2 regions of the Microbacterium sp. 22303 genome follow, and region 1 is predicted to be linked to the other one. Evidence: predicted binding sites of a transcription regulator. Region 1 holds the regulator's gene; the other holds the start of a gene.
The links. The regulator HrcA, encoded in region 1, represses chaperone genes, less so after heat shock. The targets are predictions, from matches to a motif close to TTNGCACTCGNNNNNNNCGAGTGCNAA.
Positions count from the first base shown of each region.

Region 1 (8,014 bases):
TCGTCCATCCACTGCACGTGCAGCGCTTCCATGGCGCCCTCGTCGACGAGGACGATGGCGACGTCCGCATCCGCGCTCACGTTCAGCTGGCCCAGGTTGCGTTCGGTGAGGCGCAGGAGCACCGTCTCGTCGATCGCGATGGCCGATTCGTTGTTGATCTCGATCATTTCAGGCCTCGTTTCGGCATGCGGTCTCGGGGTCCCGGGCGCTGCTGCCCCGCACGGCGCTCGGCGCGGTTGGCGAACTCCGCCGCCTGCTCGCGCTCGGTGCGGGCCGCGGTGCGCTGCTCGTCGTATTCGGTGTACGCATCCACGATGCGGCCCACCAGCGAGTGGCGCACGACGTCGTCACTCGTGAGCCGGGAGAAGTGGATGTCGTCGATGTCCTTCAGCACCCGGGTCACGACGCGCAATCCGGAGGCGCCCTGAGGAAGATCGATCTGGGTGATGTCGCCCGTGACGACCATGCGCGTGCCGAACCCGAGCCGGGTGAGGAACATCTTCATCTGCTCCGGCGTGGTGTTCTGCGCCTCGTCCAGCACGACGAACGAGTCGTTCAGAGTACGCCCGCGCATGTACGCCAGAGGCGCCACCTCGATCGTGCCGCTCGCCATCAGCTTGGGGACGATCTCGGGATCCATCATCTCGTTCAGCGCGTCGTAGAGCGGGCGCAGATACGGGTCGATCTTGTCGGTGAGGGTGCCCGGCAGGAATCCGAGCCGCTCCCCCGCCTCGACGGCGGGGCGGGTGAGGATGATCCGCTCGACCTCCTTGCGCTGCAGCGCCTGCACCGCCTTCGCCATCGCGAGATAGGTCTTACCGGTGCCGGCGGGGCCGATGCCGAACACGATCGTGTTCTGCTCGATCGCGTCGACGTACTCCTTCTGACCGAGAGTCTTCGGCCGGATCACGCGTCCGCGCGTGGACAGGATCGCCTCGCCGAGGACCTCGCTCGGGCGCACGCCCTCCCGCTCCAGCATCCGCGCCGACTGCGCGACATCGCTGGGGGCGAGTGCATGCCCGGAGCGCGTCAGCTCGATGAGCTCATCCACGAGCTTCTGCGCTGAGCGCACCGCAGCCGGCTCGCCGGTCAGAGTGACCTCGTTGCCGCGCACCAGCACGTCGACCGCCGGATGCTCCTTCTCGAGCATGCGCAGCAGCCGGTCCTGTGGTCCGAGCAGCTGCACCATCGCGACCCCGTCCACCTCGATGCGGGCGGAGGTCACGGACTGGGAGGGCGCGACGCCCTCGGCCGTGTCGTCAGAAGCCAACGAGCTTGTTCTCCTCGAGATTGCCGAGCACGTGGGCGTGCACGTGGAAGACGGACTGCGCGACACTCGCGCCGTTGTTGAAGATCAGGCGGTACTCGCCGTTCGCGTGCTCGTCGGCGATCTCCTTCGCCGCAGCGACCATCTTCGCCATGAGTCCGGGGTCGCCTGCGGCGAGCTCGGTGACGTCGCGGAACTGCTCGGACTTGGGGATCACGAGCACATGCAGAGGCGCCTGCGGGTTGATGTCGCGGATTGCGAAGACATCCTCGGTCTCCAGCAGGATCTCGCCGGGGATCTCCCCGTTCAGGATGCGCGTGAAGATGGAGGGTTCGCTCATGGAATCAGTCTATCCGCGCGGTGCCGGCGAGCGTCGGCTACCAGCGCCCGCGCGCCACGTTCAGCACCGCGATGGCGGCAGGGCCTGCGGTCGAGGTGCGCAGCACGGTGTCGCCCAGCACCACGCGTTCCGCACCGGCGCCGACGAGGCGCTCGATCTCCTCGGGGGCGATCCCGCCCTCGGGGCCGACGACCAGCACGATGTCGCGCTCGTCCGGGACGAGTGCGGACAGCGCCGCAGGCGCCGTCGGGTCCAGGATCAGCACCCGCTGCGTCGCCGCACGGCGTGCCAAGTCGGCTGTCGCTTCGACGGATGCGACCTCCGGGATCCAGGATCGGTGGGCCTGTTTGGCGGCCTCGCGCACGATCGTGGCCCAGCGTTCCCGGCCCTTCACCGCCTTGGCCCCCTCCCACCGGGAGACGCTGCGCGCCGCCTGCCACGGAACGATCTCGTCGACGCCGAGCTCGCACGCGGCCTGCACGGCGAGCTCGTCGCGGTCGCCCTTCGCCAGCGCCTGCACGAGCAGGATCCGCGGATCCGGTCTCGGATCCTCCCTGCGCGACAGAATGCGCACCTCCACCAGTCCGGGGGCCGAGGACGCGACCTCGCCCTCGAGCCAGACGCCCGCCCCGTCTCCCAGCGTGATCGGCTCCCCGATCCGCACCCTGCGCACGACAGCGGCGTGCTTGGCCTCGGCGCCGGTGAGGGCGAGGATCGAACCGGCCGCGGCCGCCGTCGCGTCGGGCGTCACGAAGTGCAGGGCCATCGCGGGTCAGCCCCGGAAGCGGTCGCGCAGTTTGGAGAACAGCCCCTGGTGGAACTCGGCCAGCTTCGGCGCCGGTGCCTTGGTGCGCTTGGCGAAGTCCTCGATGAGCTGGCGCTCCTTATGGTCGAGCTTGGTCGGGGTCAGCACCTGTACGCCCACGCGCAGGTCGCCGCGCTGGGTTCCGCGCAGCGGCGTGACGCCGCGGCCCTTGATCGTCAGCACATCGCCGGACTGGAGGCCCTGGCGGATCTCCAGATCCACGGGCCCGTCCAGCGACTCGATGGTCGTGGTGGTCCCGAGGATCGCATCGCTCATCGCCACCTCGAGAGTGGCGAGCAGGTCATCGCCGTCGCGGCTGAAGCGGGCGTGCGGGGAGACCGTGACCTCGACGTACAGGTCGCCGTTCGGGCCGCCCGCGCGGCCTACCTCGCCGGATCCGGGCAGCTGCAGGCGCAGGCCGGACTCGACGCCGGCGGGGATGTCGAGGCCGACGGTACGGCGCGAACGCACCCGTCCCTGACCGTTGCAGGTCTGGCATGGGAACGGGATCGTCGTGCCGAAGCCCTCGCAGGAGCCGCACGGCGCGGTCGTGATGACGTTGCCGAGCAGGCTGCGCACCTGCTGCTGCACGTGTCCGGATCCGCCGCAGATGTCGCAGGTGACCGGTGAGGTGCCCTCCTGGCAGCAGGAGCCCTGGCACGTCTCGCACAGCACGGCGGTGTCCACGTCGATGTCGCGGTGCACACCGAACACGACGTCGCCGAGCTCGAGCGTGACCCGCACCAGCGCGTCCTGGCCCCGCTCCCGGCGCGAACGCGGCCGGGCCGCGCGCGCCCCTCCGCCCCCGAAGAAGGTCTCGAAGATGTCACCGAAGCCGCCGAACCCACCGAAACCGCCGTTGCCGTTCTGGTCGCCGCCCATGTCGTAGCGGCGCCGCGAGTCGGCGTCGCTCAGCACGTCATAGGCGTGCGTGACGAGCTTGAACCGCTCCGCCGCATCCTCACTGGGGTTCACGTCGGGGTGCAGCTGACGCGCGAGCCGTCGATACGCCTTCTTGATCTCGTCCTCGCTCGCATCGCGCGAGACGCCGAGAACCTCGTAGTGATCCGTCACCATCGCCTTTCCGGGCCGCCGTCGGCGGCATGCGTGTTCGTGCGGCCGATCAACGGCCGGTCTCATCCTCTTCGAGCAGCTGCGACAGGTAGCGGGCCACGGCCCGCGCCGCCGCGAGGTTGCTCGGATAGTCCATGCGGGTCGGCCCCATCACGCCCACGCGCGCGGTACCGCCATGCGTCAGGTAATCGCTCGCCACGATCGAGGCCTCGCCGAGGCCGAACGCGGCGTTCTCCGTGCCGATGCTCGCCGCGAGTCCGTGCTCGTCGACGTGCATCTCGCTCATGAGGCGCAGCAGCGTCACCTGCTCCTCGATGGCCTCGAGGAGCGGATGGATGCTGCCGCGGAAGTCGTGCTCCCGGCGGGCCAGGGTCGCCGCCCCCGCCATGACCAGGCGCTCCTGCCGGAACTCCGCGAGCTCCTCGGCAACGGCGCGCAGCAGCGCACCGAGGGCCGCGTCGATCCGAGGGCCGTACGAGGTCTCCGCCGCCGCCTCCACGCGCTCGGCACCGCGGCGCACCGAACGGCCGGTCAACAGCTCGGTGATGACCGCGCGGAGCACGCCGAGCTCTGGCTCGTCGAGCTCGACCGGCAGCGGCACGATCCGCTGCGACACACCGCCGGCGTCGGTGACCAGCACGATCAGCAGCCGGCTGGGGCTGAGGGCGACGAGCTCGACGTGCGTGACGTGCGCACGAGCGAAAGACGGATACTGCGCCAGCGCGACCTGGCCGGTGAGGCGTGTGAGCACGCGCACCGTGCGCACCATGAGGTCATCGAGGTCGGCAGGATCCGCGAGGAAGGCCGTGATCGCGTTGCGCTGTGCCGAAGAGAGCGGTCGCACCTGCGCGAGGTGGTCGACGAAGACACGGTATCCCTTGTCGGTCGGCACGCGCCCGGAAGAGGTGTGCGGCGCCGCGATGAGGTCCTCGTCCTCGAGCTGGGCCATGTCGTTGCGGATCGTGGCCGCGGACACGCCGAACGCGTGCCGCTCCACGATCGACTTGCTGCCGACCGGCTCGTTCGTCTCCACGTAGTCCTCGACGATGGCACGGAGCACCTGGAGTCCGCGTTCTGAGACCATCACTCCTCCTCACCGTTGGCACTCGTGCGACCTGAGTGCCAATCCTATCCTGCCGGGCCGGGAGCGTACCGAGGATACGACACTCTTAGGATGTGGCCATGGGTCAGGACGTCGTGCGCACCAGGATCTCCTCCGGCGACCTGCTCGGCCGACGTGACGTCGGTATCGATCGCTACCTCGGCGTGCCGTACGCGGCGCCCCCTTTCGGCGAACTCCACTTCCGGACCCCGCAACCGATGGAACCCTGGTCTGCACCTCGCGACGCCGAGACATTCGGTCCGACGGCCCCGCAACTGCCGTATGCAGGGGCGACCGCGGAGATCCTCGGCAGCGTCCGCATCGACGGCGACGACATCCTCACGGCGAACGTCTGGGCTCCGGCCGACGCGTACTCGGCCCCTGTCGTGCTGTGGATCCACGGCGGCGCACTCGAGCGCGGCACGGCGGCACTGTCGATGTACGACGGCACGGCGTTCGCCCGCGACGGGGTGGTGTTCGTCAGCGTCGGCTACCGGCTGGGGTCCGAGGGCTTCTCGGTGCTCGAGGGGGCACCCCGCAACCTGGGACTGCAGGACGTTGCGGCGGCCCTGCACTGGGTGCGCGACGAGATCGCGGCGTTCGGCGGCGACCCGAATCGGATCACGCTCATGGGCGAATCCGCGGGCGGCGCGCTCGTGGCAGCGTTGCTCTCCCGGCCCGACACCCGCGCGCTGGTGCGCGGCGCGATCGTGCAGTCCGGACCGCTGGAGGCGCAGACGCCGGAGCGCGGCGGACGCGTGACCCAGCAGCTCGCGAAGCGCCTCGGCGTCGCGGCGACGCGCGAGGCATTCACGTCTCTCACTCCGGATGCCCTGCTCGAGGCACGGCGCGCGCAGTCCGCCGGATCCTCCCCGCTCGGCGGTGCCCCCGGCTTCCAGCTCGTGCTGGATCCCGATTCGCTGCCGCGATCACCGCACGAGGCGCTCGCCGACGTCGATGTGCCGCTGTTGATCGGCACCAACACCGACGAGTACCGTCTGTGGTTCCCGCCGGAGGCGCTGGCCGCAATCCGGCCGTCGAAGCTCCTGCTCGCGCGGCTCGCCCTGCGGATCCCGGCCGCAGCCGCCAGGGCCGTACGTGCCGACCATCCTGGAGGTAGCACCGGGGAGGTGTTCGGCCAGCTCGCCACAGACCTGTTGCTGCGCGCGCCGGCCGCCCGGGTCGCGCGCGCCCGCACCGCGCAGACGTTCGTGTACGAGTTCTCGTGGCCGAGTCCGGTGCGTGACCTGCGCGCCGCGCATGCCCTGGAGATCGGGTTCGTGTTCGACCGGCTCCGCGATCCCGAGAGCGCCAAGATCGCGGGCACCGCGCCCCCGCAGGCCCTGGCCAGCGCGATGCACGACGCCTGGGTGCGCTTCATCCGCGACGGCGATCCGGGATGGCCGGCGTTCGACATGCAGCGCACCGCGGCGCTGTTCGACGGCGCAAGCGAAGGGCCCGCCATCGGCCCGCAGCGACGGCAGACGGTGCTGGATCTGCTGCCGGCGCCCAGGGGCTGAGCGTCGTCCGCATCCGCTCACTGGTCGCGAATTGCGGTTCGCTGCGGCGAATGAGCGCACTTCGCGACCAGTGAACGGCCTGCGCCGGATCAATCCGTCAGCGCGCGCACCACGGCGTCGGCGAGCAGCCGTCCGCGCAGCGTGAGCACGAGGGTGCCGCGCAGTGCGGGACCGGCTTCGACGAGGCCGTCGGCGATGAGCCCCGCGACCCTGGTGCGGGCGTCGGCCGCGATCGCATCGAGCGGCATGCCCTCCGCCATGCGCGAGCGCAGCAGGATCCGTTCCAGCAGGGCGGCTTCTGCATCGGGCCGCTCCGTGCCCGCCGCGGGGGACTCCCCCGCCGCGAGCCGCTGCGCGTACGCGGCAGGGTGCTTCACGTTCCACCACCGCAGGCCGGCGACGTGGCTGTGCGCCCCGGGCCCGAAGCCCCACCAGTCCGTGCCGCGCCAGTACGCCATGTTGTGCCGGGAGCGCTGATCCGCGGCACTGCGACCGACCTCGGTCGAAGGCCGACGGGCCCAGTTGCTCACCTCGTACCAGTCGAACCCGGCCTCGCTCAACAGGCTGTCGGCGAGCTCGTACATGTCGGCCTGCAGGTCGTCGTCGGGAGCGGGAACCTCGCCGCGCCGGATCTGACGGGCGAGTTTCGTGCCGTCCTCGATGATCAGCGCGTACGCGGAGATGTGATCCGGATCCAGGGCGATTGCGGTCGTCAGCGAGGAACGCCAATCCTCCAGCGACTCCCCCGGTGCGCCGTAGATGAGGTCCACGCTGACCGCGAGCCCTGCGGCGCGGGCCGCGTCGACCGCGGTGCGCACGTTCTCCGGCCGGTGCGTGCGGTCGAGCGCTGCGAGCACGTGCGGCACGGCGGACTGCATCCCGATCGACATCCGGGTGACACCGGCCGCCGCGAGCTCCTCGGCGACCTCAGGGGTCACCGTGTCCGGGTTGGCCTCCACGGTCACTTCGGCATCGGCGGCGATGCCGAACGCGCCGATCACGGCGCCGAGCATGCGGCCGAGGTCGCCCGCCGGCAGCAGCGTGGGCGTCCCGCCGCCGAAGAACACCGTGCTCAGCGGGCGGAGCGGACCACGCTCGGCCAGCACGTCGCGGGCGAGGGCGATCTCCTGGATCAGGGTTTCGGCGTACGTGTCCTGCCGCGCACCGCGCAGCTCGGACGCCGTGTACGTGTTGAAGTCGCAGTAGCCGCAGCGCACCCGGCAGAACGGCACGTGCAGATACGCGGAGAACGGCGCGTCAGGATCGATCGGCAGATCATCCGGCAGGCGGCCATCCGCGGGAGCCGGATCCCCGAGCGGCAGGGGGCCGGCCATCAGGCCGTCCTCCCCGTCAGCAGAGACCCCATCAGAGGGGCGTCGCGTACAGCGGGGAGATCGCCCGCAGGTACCGAGCGAACAGCTCGCGACGGCGGCGCTTCACCAGATACGGGAAGCTGCGGTACAGGAAGCTGTTCGGGCGGTCGAAGGCGCGCACCGTGAACCACACCTCGTCGGCGTCGTTCCACTCGATGTCGAACGACTCCTCACCGCTGACCACGGATCCGGCGACAGTGCCCAGTACGAACCCGATACGGTGCGTCTGCTCCGTCACGGAGATCACTCGCAGCTCGGCGTCCGCACGCATGCCCGACACCCGTCCGTGCAGCTTCAGCGTCATGCCGGGGCCCACCCACGGCGTGCCGTCCTCGTCGTAGCGCGGCTCCACCTCGGTGCGGCTCGGCGCGATCGGAGCGCCCTCGGCGTCGAAGCTGACCCCGGCGTACCCGGGGCTCGATGCTGGGCGCACATCCGTGAGCTGAAGACCCGCCGCACGCTGCGCCGTCCACGACAGCAGGGCGTCGCCGGCGGTGCGGAACCGCTCTTCGCCACTGCCCAGCCGCCACGAC
Region 1 covers NZ_JBQEOQ010000001.1:237,771-245,784, reverse strand. The annotation lists gene ybeY (rRNA maturation RNase YbeY) at 1-167, opposite strand, end outside; gene ACTJI8_RS01130 (PhoH family protein) at 164-1,189, opposite strand; gene ACTJI8_RS01125 (HIT domain-containing protein) at 1,260-1,607, opposite strand; gene ACTJI8_RS01120 (16S rRNA (uracil(1498)-N(3))-methyltransferase) at 1,645-2,373, opposite strand; gene dnaJ (molecular chaperone DnaJ) at 2,380-3,486, opposite strand; gene hrcA (heat-inducible transcriptional repressor HrcA) at 3,536-4,570, opposite strand; gene ACTJI8_RS01105 (carboxylesterase/lipase family protein) at 4,669-6,108, shown strand; gene hemW (radical SAM family heme chaperone HemW) at 6,198-7,442, opposite strand; gene ACTJI8_RS01095 (DUF1990 family protein) at 7,474-8,014, opposite strand, start outside.

Region 2 (8,014 bases), on a different contig from region 1:
CACGCGAGGAGGTGTCCGCCTCGCTCGGGATCACGTCCGTGTGCCCGGGCAGGAGCAGGACGTCATCGTAGGTCAATCCGACAAAACCGAACGGGTCGTGCTGCTCCATGGGTTGCGGGGCTCCTCTTCTGCGCGCGTGTATCGATTCTAAGTGCCGCGTGGGGTGCGGTATTCCCAGGAACGGACTCGTGGAGTGGACGCTCAGGGGCGCTCATCCGCGGCGCATGCGAGCAGCCGCCGTCACAGGGGGATGACGGCGGCCGCGGGCGAAGAGGAGAACGGGGCCGATCCCGGTCCCGCCGCCGGATCAGGCCGTGATGGTCGCAGTGCCCGTGCCGCCGAGAACCTCGGCGGTGATGGCGCCACCCACCGGCGCGACGTTGTTGAACGTCACCTTGACCTGCGCGGTCGTCGACGCCGTCACCTGGAAGATGACCGGCCCGCCGGCCGCAGGGTCGCCGCTGACGAAACTCAGGCCGGACAGGCCCGAGTACGAGGCGGCCGTCGCGCCGTTCGCGAATGTGAAGGTGACGAGGGTGCCGGCCTTGAGGGAGCCGTCGACGTAGTTCGCGCCGTCGGTGTACTGGCCCTGGATCTTGAAGTTCGGGTTCGTGCCGACCTTCGGGTTCGCCGTCGCGGTCACTTCGGCGTAGTTCGCCACGGGCGCCGTCTCACTGGCCGCCGCGAGCGGCGTCGCCACCGCCGCGGCGATGACCGGCAGCGACCACGCGGCACCCTTGACGATGGCGCGGCGGGGTACCTGGCGTGCGGGAAGGGTATCGGGCATGACTGCTCCAGTTCTGTCTGCGTCCGTCGGGGCGGAGGCGGTGAGACCGCTCCCCGCGGGTGCCGGGGGCGGTGGTCCTCCGTCATCCAACCCGCGGATCCTCCCTCGGGAGCACCGAGCGCTCCACCCCGTCGACCCGCGTGCGAAACCGGTCGTGTCAGGTATGACTACGGCCTGACAGGCCGGATCGTGCCGCCGCACGCAGGCGTGCAGGCGACGGCAGGTCCTCGGCCGCCATCGCCCGCGCCAGACTCGACCCGTTGCTCAGACCGACCTGCACGGCGATCGCGTCGATCGTCTGCGGCGGCTGGCCCTCCTCCTGCAGCAGGGCCACGGCGGCGGCCACGCGAATGCGCCGGATCTCCTGTCGGATCGTCCGGCCCGACGACTGGAACTCGCGCTCCAGCTGGCGCAGCGACACATTCACCTCGGCCGCCACCTCCGCGGGGCTGAGCCCCGCGTCCGCATGACGTTGCCGCAGGATCGCGGCGGCGCGCTGATGGATGGAGGGCACGGTCGCAGGCCCGACGCCGATGGTCGCCCGCCGGATCGCCACCAGGAGCATGTCGCGCAGGATCTGCGAGAAGCGCCCGCGCGAGAGTACATCGATCTCGTCGTCGCCGTGCAGAGTGTGCACGAACGCTCCGATGGGCCGGAGCAGCGCCGCGTCCTCGATGGGGATCGCCGCATTCCTCGGCAGCGAGAACTGCGGGATCTCGTCCAGGGGCATGCCGATGCCGATCATCTCACCGGAGGATGAGGACGATATGCGCACCGAGGCCGTTCCGGTCACCACGATCCCCTGGCCATCGCGGATCACCTGCCGGCCGTCGCGGGTGGGGATCTCGACGGATCCCCCGCGCACCAGGAACAGTCTCAGGCGTCCGGCGGCGACACCGGAGGCGCGGTCGGAGCCGGCGTCGTGCTCATGGACCGAGATGGTCACTGCGCCGAACACCAGGTTCTTCGGCGGCGCGGACGCGGCCGGAGCCCCCGCCGCACGGAGAGCCCCCGTGCTCGTGACACTCGGCCGATCTCGGACGCTGCCCAGCCGGGCGACGACGTCCCCGGACGGAAGTTGCTGAACCAGCACGCTTGCCTCCCCATGGCTCCCCACGAGCCGTTCCGATATGCGCGAGACTTTCGGGCATCCGCACCTCGACTCGCCACAGAGGAAGGAGTCGGCGACCGGGAGGAGGTGACGCGCGCGCCGATCACAAGCGGGGTCGCACGCACTCGGCGTAAGGAGGCGGACGTGGCCACAGCGAGGCCTCGGGCGCGCGCGGGGCCGGCTCTGCGGGCCACTGGGGCCGGGCGCTCAGCGACCCTGCTCGCTGCGCCATCGTCGCGCAGACCCGGATCTAGAGGACGCGGATCCCGCAGACGCGGACCCTGCAGACGCGGGATCCAGCAGACCCGGATCCGGTCGACCCCGATTCCGAAGCCGGCCGCCGCGAGAGGGTCAGGGCACGGGGATCGTGTCGGTGCCGGGGTTCGACGCCTCGACCGTTCCTCGGCCGGATCGGATCCGGCGGGCGGCGAGAGCGAGGTCGATCAGGAACACGGCGATCGCGACCCAGACGATCGCGAAGCCGATCCACCGCTCGGTCGGCATCGGTTCGTGCATGACGAGCACGCCGACCAGGAACTGCATGATCGGGGTGATGAACTGGATCATGCCGATCACGGTCAGCCCGATCCTGCGGGTGCCCGCGGCGAACAGCAGCAGCGGCACGGCGGTGGCGATGCCCGCGAAGGCGAGCAGGCTCGCATGGAGCGGGCCGTTCGCGCCCATCGTGATGCCGGTGGTGAGTCCCACGGCGATCAACTGCACGACGGCGACCGGCAGCAGCCAGAACGACTCCAGGGTGAGACCGCTCACGGCGTCGACCGAGGGACCGATCTTCTTCTTGACGAGTCCGTAGATGCCGAACGAGGCGGTCAGCGAGAGCGCGATCCATGGGAAGGTGCCGTGGGCGAAGACGATCACCAGCACCGCTACGGTCGCGATCCCGATCGCGACCCACTGCAGCCGGCGCAGCTTCTCCTTGAGCACGAACACGCCCAGCAGCATGGTGCCGATCGGGTTGATGAAATAGCCGAGGCTGGTCTCGACGATCTCGCCGTTCAGGGTGGCGAGGACGAACACCTGCCAGTTGATGTAGATCAGCACCCCGGCGAGCGCCGTCAGCGCCAGCAGTCGCGGCTGCCGGACGATCGTCATCAGTTGCTTCCAGCCTCGGGTGATCGCCAGCAGGATGAGGCAGAACACGAACGAGAGCGCGACCCGCCAGGCCACCAGTTCCCACGGGCCCGTCGGCGCGAGCAGCAGGAAGTACAGCGGCAGCACGCCCCACAGCAGATACGCACCGATCGCGGAGGCGACGCCCACGGTCTGGGCGCTGCGGGGGGTGGTGGTCACCGATCCACCTTATTGCCGTGAAGCGACATCAGGTCCGCCGCCTCCGATCGACCGCGGGTCCGGATCCGGGAACGACGAAGGCCCGGACGCACAGGGCATCCGGGCCTTCGAGACGTCAGTGGACGCTCAGCGCACCACGACGGCGAGCACGTCGCGCGCGGACAGCACGAGGAACTCGTCGCCGCCGAACTTCACCTCGGTGCCGCCGTACTTGCTGTAGAGCACGCGGTCGCCGACGTTGACGTCGAGCGGGACGCGGTTGCCGTTGTCATCGATGCGGCCGGGGCCCACGGCCACGACCTCGCCCTCCTGGGGCTTCTCCTTGGCGGTGTCAGGGATGACCAGGCCACTCGCGGTGGTCTGCTCGGCCTCGACCTGCTTGATGACGATGCGGTCCTCGAGCGGCTTGATGGAAACCGACACGGTCTACCTCTTTCTTGACGGTTCAAGACTGATTAGCACCCTCAGCCTGAGAGTGCTAACGACAGTCTAGGCACATCGCTGGCACTCATGCAATCAGAGTGCCAACCTGCCCCTGCCGTCCGCCCCCGCGCCGAGAGCACACGCGCTCGCCGACCGCACGGCGTGTTGGCGCGAAGAACGTGTGCCCTCGCCGACAGCGCGTGCACTCGACGGGCCGGTCCGCGCATGGCGGACGGATAGCCTGGACCGCGTGGATATGAGCGAACTGCGAATCCTGCTGACGCCCGAGGCGCTGCGGGCGATCGACGAGCTCGGCGGGATCGGATCCACGGATGCGGCCGCCCGCGCTGTCATGCGCCTGCGGGCCGAGGGGCACTCCCCCGAGTTCGTGTCCGCCGTGGTCGGCCAGGCGCGACTGCGCACGAAGGGGGCGGCGAAGTTCGGCGAGTTCGCGGACCGGATGCTGTTCACCCGCGCCGGCCTCGAGCAGGCGACCCGGCTCGGCGTCGCCGCGCGTCATGCCGGACGGATGCGCGCCGCCGGGATCGCGCACGTGTCCGACCTCGGCTGCGGGATCGGCGGCGACGCGCTGGCGTTCGCCGGCGCGGGGCTGCGGGTCACGGCCGTGGACGCCGACGAGGTCACGGCCGCGCTGGCGGCGTACAACCTCGCACCGTTCGGATCCGACGCCGAGGTGCGGCACGGGTTCGCGGAGGATCACGCGCCCTCGACCGCTGGAGACGGCGTTTCGTCTCGGTCGCCTTCGGCGTCCTCGCTCAACGACCCCGGAGGGGCGACCGAGGCGGTGTGGCTGGATCCGGCACGGCGCAGCGCGGGGCATTCCGAGACCCGTCGCGTCTCCGCAGACGACTACTCCCCCTCGCTGGACTGGGCATTCGCGCTCGCCGCGCGCATCCCCACCGGAATCAAGCTCGGGCCCGCCCATGACCGGGAGACGATCCCCACCGACGTCGAGGCACTGTGGGTGAGCGCGGATGGTGACGTCGTCGAGCTGGTGCTGTGGTCGGGCGAACTGGCGCGCGAAGGTGTTCGGCGGGCTGCGCTCGTGATGCGCGGCGACCGCGCGCACGAGCTGACCGCCCCTGCCGACACGGAGGACGCCGAGGTGCGGGAGCTCGGCGCCTATGTGCACGAGCCCGACGGCGCCGTGATCCGCGCCCGCCTGATCGGCGACCTGGCGCGCAGCCTCGACGCGGGCATGCTGGATCCGCACATCGCGTATCTGACCTCCGATGCTCCTGCCGACAGCCCGTTCGCCGCATCGTTCCGGGTGCGCGAAGTGCTGCCGATGAACCCGAAGGCGATCGGATCCGCCCTCAAGAAGTCGGGCATCGGACGCCTGGAGATCAAGAAGCGCGGCGTGGACGTGGATCCGGCCGCGTTCCGCAAGAAGCTGAACCTGCGCGGCTCCGCCGAGGCGACCCTGATCCTCGTGCGCATCGGCGACAAGCGGCATGCGATCCTCACGGACCGGGTCTGAGAGCCGTCATGGCGCCGTGAGGAGTCCCTCGACCCCGACATCGGCGTTCTCCGTGATGATGAGATACGGCACGGCGTACACGGCGAAGCGCATCTCGATGATCGCGGAGGGCCGGTCCCGCGTCGCGGCCAGCTCCAGCCTGACCACCGTCCCGCGCGGATCCACAGGCTCGGTGAAACTGAGAACCTTCGACGAGCCGTCATACGTGCTGCCATCCGATCCGCACGCCCGCTGCGTTTCGGGGGCCTCGACGATCAGGCATTGGGATGTTCCGCTGTCCGCGTAGCCGCGCCAGATCGTCAGCCCCCGCCAGCGCCCGACGATGGACAGCCCCTCGAGCTGCTGCTCGGCCGAGATCCTCGCCGTCGCCGCGATCTCCGCGTCGCTCATCCCCTGGTTCATCGTCCGCGACTCGGCCTCCCAGCGCTGGATGGCCCCGCCGGGGAACCCTCGTCCCGCGAGGAACACGACCCCTCCGTAGCCGACCTGCACGTTGCGGCCCGAAGCCGGAGCAACGGTCGTGTTCACCTGAAGGGAGTACGGATTCTTCTTGAGGTCCTCGATCCGCTGGCACTGCCGCTCCATCGGCAACCCCGGCACGTCCAGCGCGGCGCAGCGCAGTTGTCCACCCACCTCCGTCCAGGTCCACAACAGGGCATCCGCCTGCCGATCGAGCAGCAGTACGCTCCCGGGGTCGTACTTCGCGTCGTGGAGGAGCGTGTCCCGCCGCTCAGCCTCGCCGGACCGGAGGGCGAGCCCCACGTCGGGCGGGCGCGGGATGGCCCAGCCGATCAGCAGACCGACGAGGATCAACGCCGCCGCTGTGCCGATGAGGTAGCGAGGGCGCTTCCCGCGGCCGGTGGCGAACCAGGCGACTACCCGTTCACGAGCTGTCCCGAACGGCCGACTCCGTCCCGTTCCACCGACGATCACGCCGGATCCGTCAGCGAGACCGGACATCGTCGGCGGATCGGGCGCGAGCGGTGGGGGGCCTTCATCTCGGTGCGCTGGCTCCGGAACAGGTCGGGCGCCTGACGTGGGTAGTGCCCCTTCGGCAGGCTCCGGGCCCGGCGCGGCGGCATCCGCGCGCCGCAGCTCCGTCAGCCGCGCGGCCTCGGCCGGACTCAGGCCGGATCCGACCCGGCCGAAGGCACGGCGCTCCAGCTCGCGACGTTCCTCGCCCGGTTCCGGATCCGCCATGGCGCTATCCGAACCAGCCGAACCGGTAGGCGGCCCAGAGCAGCCATCCCGCGCTGTACAGCGTTGCCACGCTCCCGAGCACGAGCGCCCAGACCGCCAGGGCACGACTCTCCTCCGGCCGGCGCAGCGACATGATCGCGGCGATCACCGAGACGATCGCGACCGGGATCCCCCAGCCGACGAACAGCGAGGCGAACAGAGCCACGATCGCGGACAGCAGCGCCCATGGCGCCAGCCGCGGCTCGGCGGGCGCCGGCGTCGGGGCCTCGGTCCCGTCCGTGGGGTGCCACTCCTCGTGTGCCACCGTCGCGCCGTCCCGGTCGAGCTCGAGATCCTCGATCTCGACCCCGCCGTCCAGCTGCGGCCCGCTCTCCACCCCCACGGGCACCGGAGCCGTCGGCAGCCGGGTGTAGCGCTGCGGATCCTTCCCGTCCGTGGTCGCCATCATCAGACCTCGGCGCCCACGCGGACGCGAGCGTCCGCCGCTGCGGAGGAGTCCTCTGCGACCTGGATCTCGGTCACCGGCAGCGTCGAATCGGCGCCGAACGCGAGCGTGGAGGGGCGCCGGCCGGAGGCGATCAGCTCCGCCGCGAGCCCGGCGATCATGGCGCCGTTGTCGGTGCAGAGCGACAGCGGCGGAATCCGCACCGTCACTCCCGCCTCCGCTGCACGGGCGAGCGCGACGTCGCGCAGCCGGCGGTTCGCGATGACGCCGCCGCCGAGCAGCAGCCGAGGCACGCCGCGGTCGGCGCAGGCCGCCAGCGCCTTTGTCACGAGCACGTCGACCACGGCCTCGCGGAAGCTCGCGGCGACGTCTGCCACGGGGATCGGGTTGCCCGCGGCCTCCTCCCGCTCGATCCAGCGGGCGACCGCGGTCTTCAGCCCGGAGAAGGAGAAGTCGTAGCGGTGCTTGTCCAGATCCGACGCACGCGACAGCCCTCGCGGGAACCGGATCGCGGCGGGATCCCCGTCCACCGCCGCACGGTCGATCTCCGGCCCTCCGGGATACGGCAGGCCGAGGATGCGGGCGACCTTGTCGAACGCCTCGCCGGCGGCATCGTCGACGGTCTCGCCGAGCAGTTCGACGTCGGAGGTGAGGTCGCGCACGTGCAGGAGCGAGGTGTGCCCGCCCGAGACGAGCAGCGCGATCGTGGGGTACTCCAGGGGCACGGAGTCGGGTGTGAGGATGTCGGCGGCGATGTGCCCGACGAGGTGGTTCACGGCGTACAGCGGCTTGCCGAGCGACACCGCCAAACCCTTCGCCGCACCGATGCCGACCATGAGCGCACCCGCGAGTCCGGGCCCGCTGGTCACCGCGACCGCATCGAGGTCTTCCAGTCGCACCTGCGCCTCGGCGAGCGCCCGCTCGATCGCCGGCTGCATCTCCTCGAGGTGCGCCCTGGCGGCGACCTCGGGCACGACGCCACCGTACCGGGCGTGCTCGTCCATGCTCGACGAGATCGTGTTGGACAACAGGGTCCGGCCGCGGACGATCCCGATCCCGGTCTCGTCGCAGCTCGTCTCGATCCCGAGCACGAGGGGCTGGTCAGTCATCGGATCCCTCCGCGGGCAGGTCGAGCTTCATGATCACGGCGTCCACGTCGTCGGGCTGGTAGTAGCCGGCGCGCCGGCCGATCTCGGCGAACCCCTCGGAGAGGTACAGCCCCTGGGCGACCGGGTT
Region 2 covers NZ_JBQEOQ010000004.1:299,272-307,285, forward strand. The annotation lists gene guaB (IMP dehydrogenase) at 1-109, opposite strand, end outside; gene ACTJI8_RS13410 (hypothetical protein) at 308-787, opposite strand; gene ACTJI8_RS13415 (helix-turn-helix domain-containing protein) at 945-1,880, opposite strand; gene rarD (EamA family transporter RarD) at 2,250-3,209, opposite strand; gene groES (co-chaperone GroES) at 3,336-3,632, opposite strand; gene ACTJI8_RS13430 (THUMP-like domain-containing protein) at 3,883-5,133, shown strand; gene ACTJI8_RS13435 (hypothetical protein) at 5,140-6,093, opposite strand; gene ACTJI8_RS13440 (hypothetical protein) at 6,338-6,781, opposite strand; gene tsaD (tRNA (adenosine(37)-N6)-threonylcarbamoyltransferase complex transferase subunit TsaD) at 6,781-7,887, opposite strand; gene rimI (ribosomal protein S18-alanine N-acetyltransferase) at 7,880-8,014, opposite strand, start outside.
Region 2: a site for HrcA is predicted at 3,711-3,737, ahead of groES (co-chaperone GroES). Genes of this name have one in related genera too.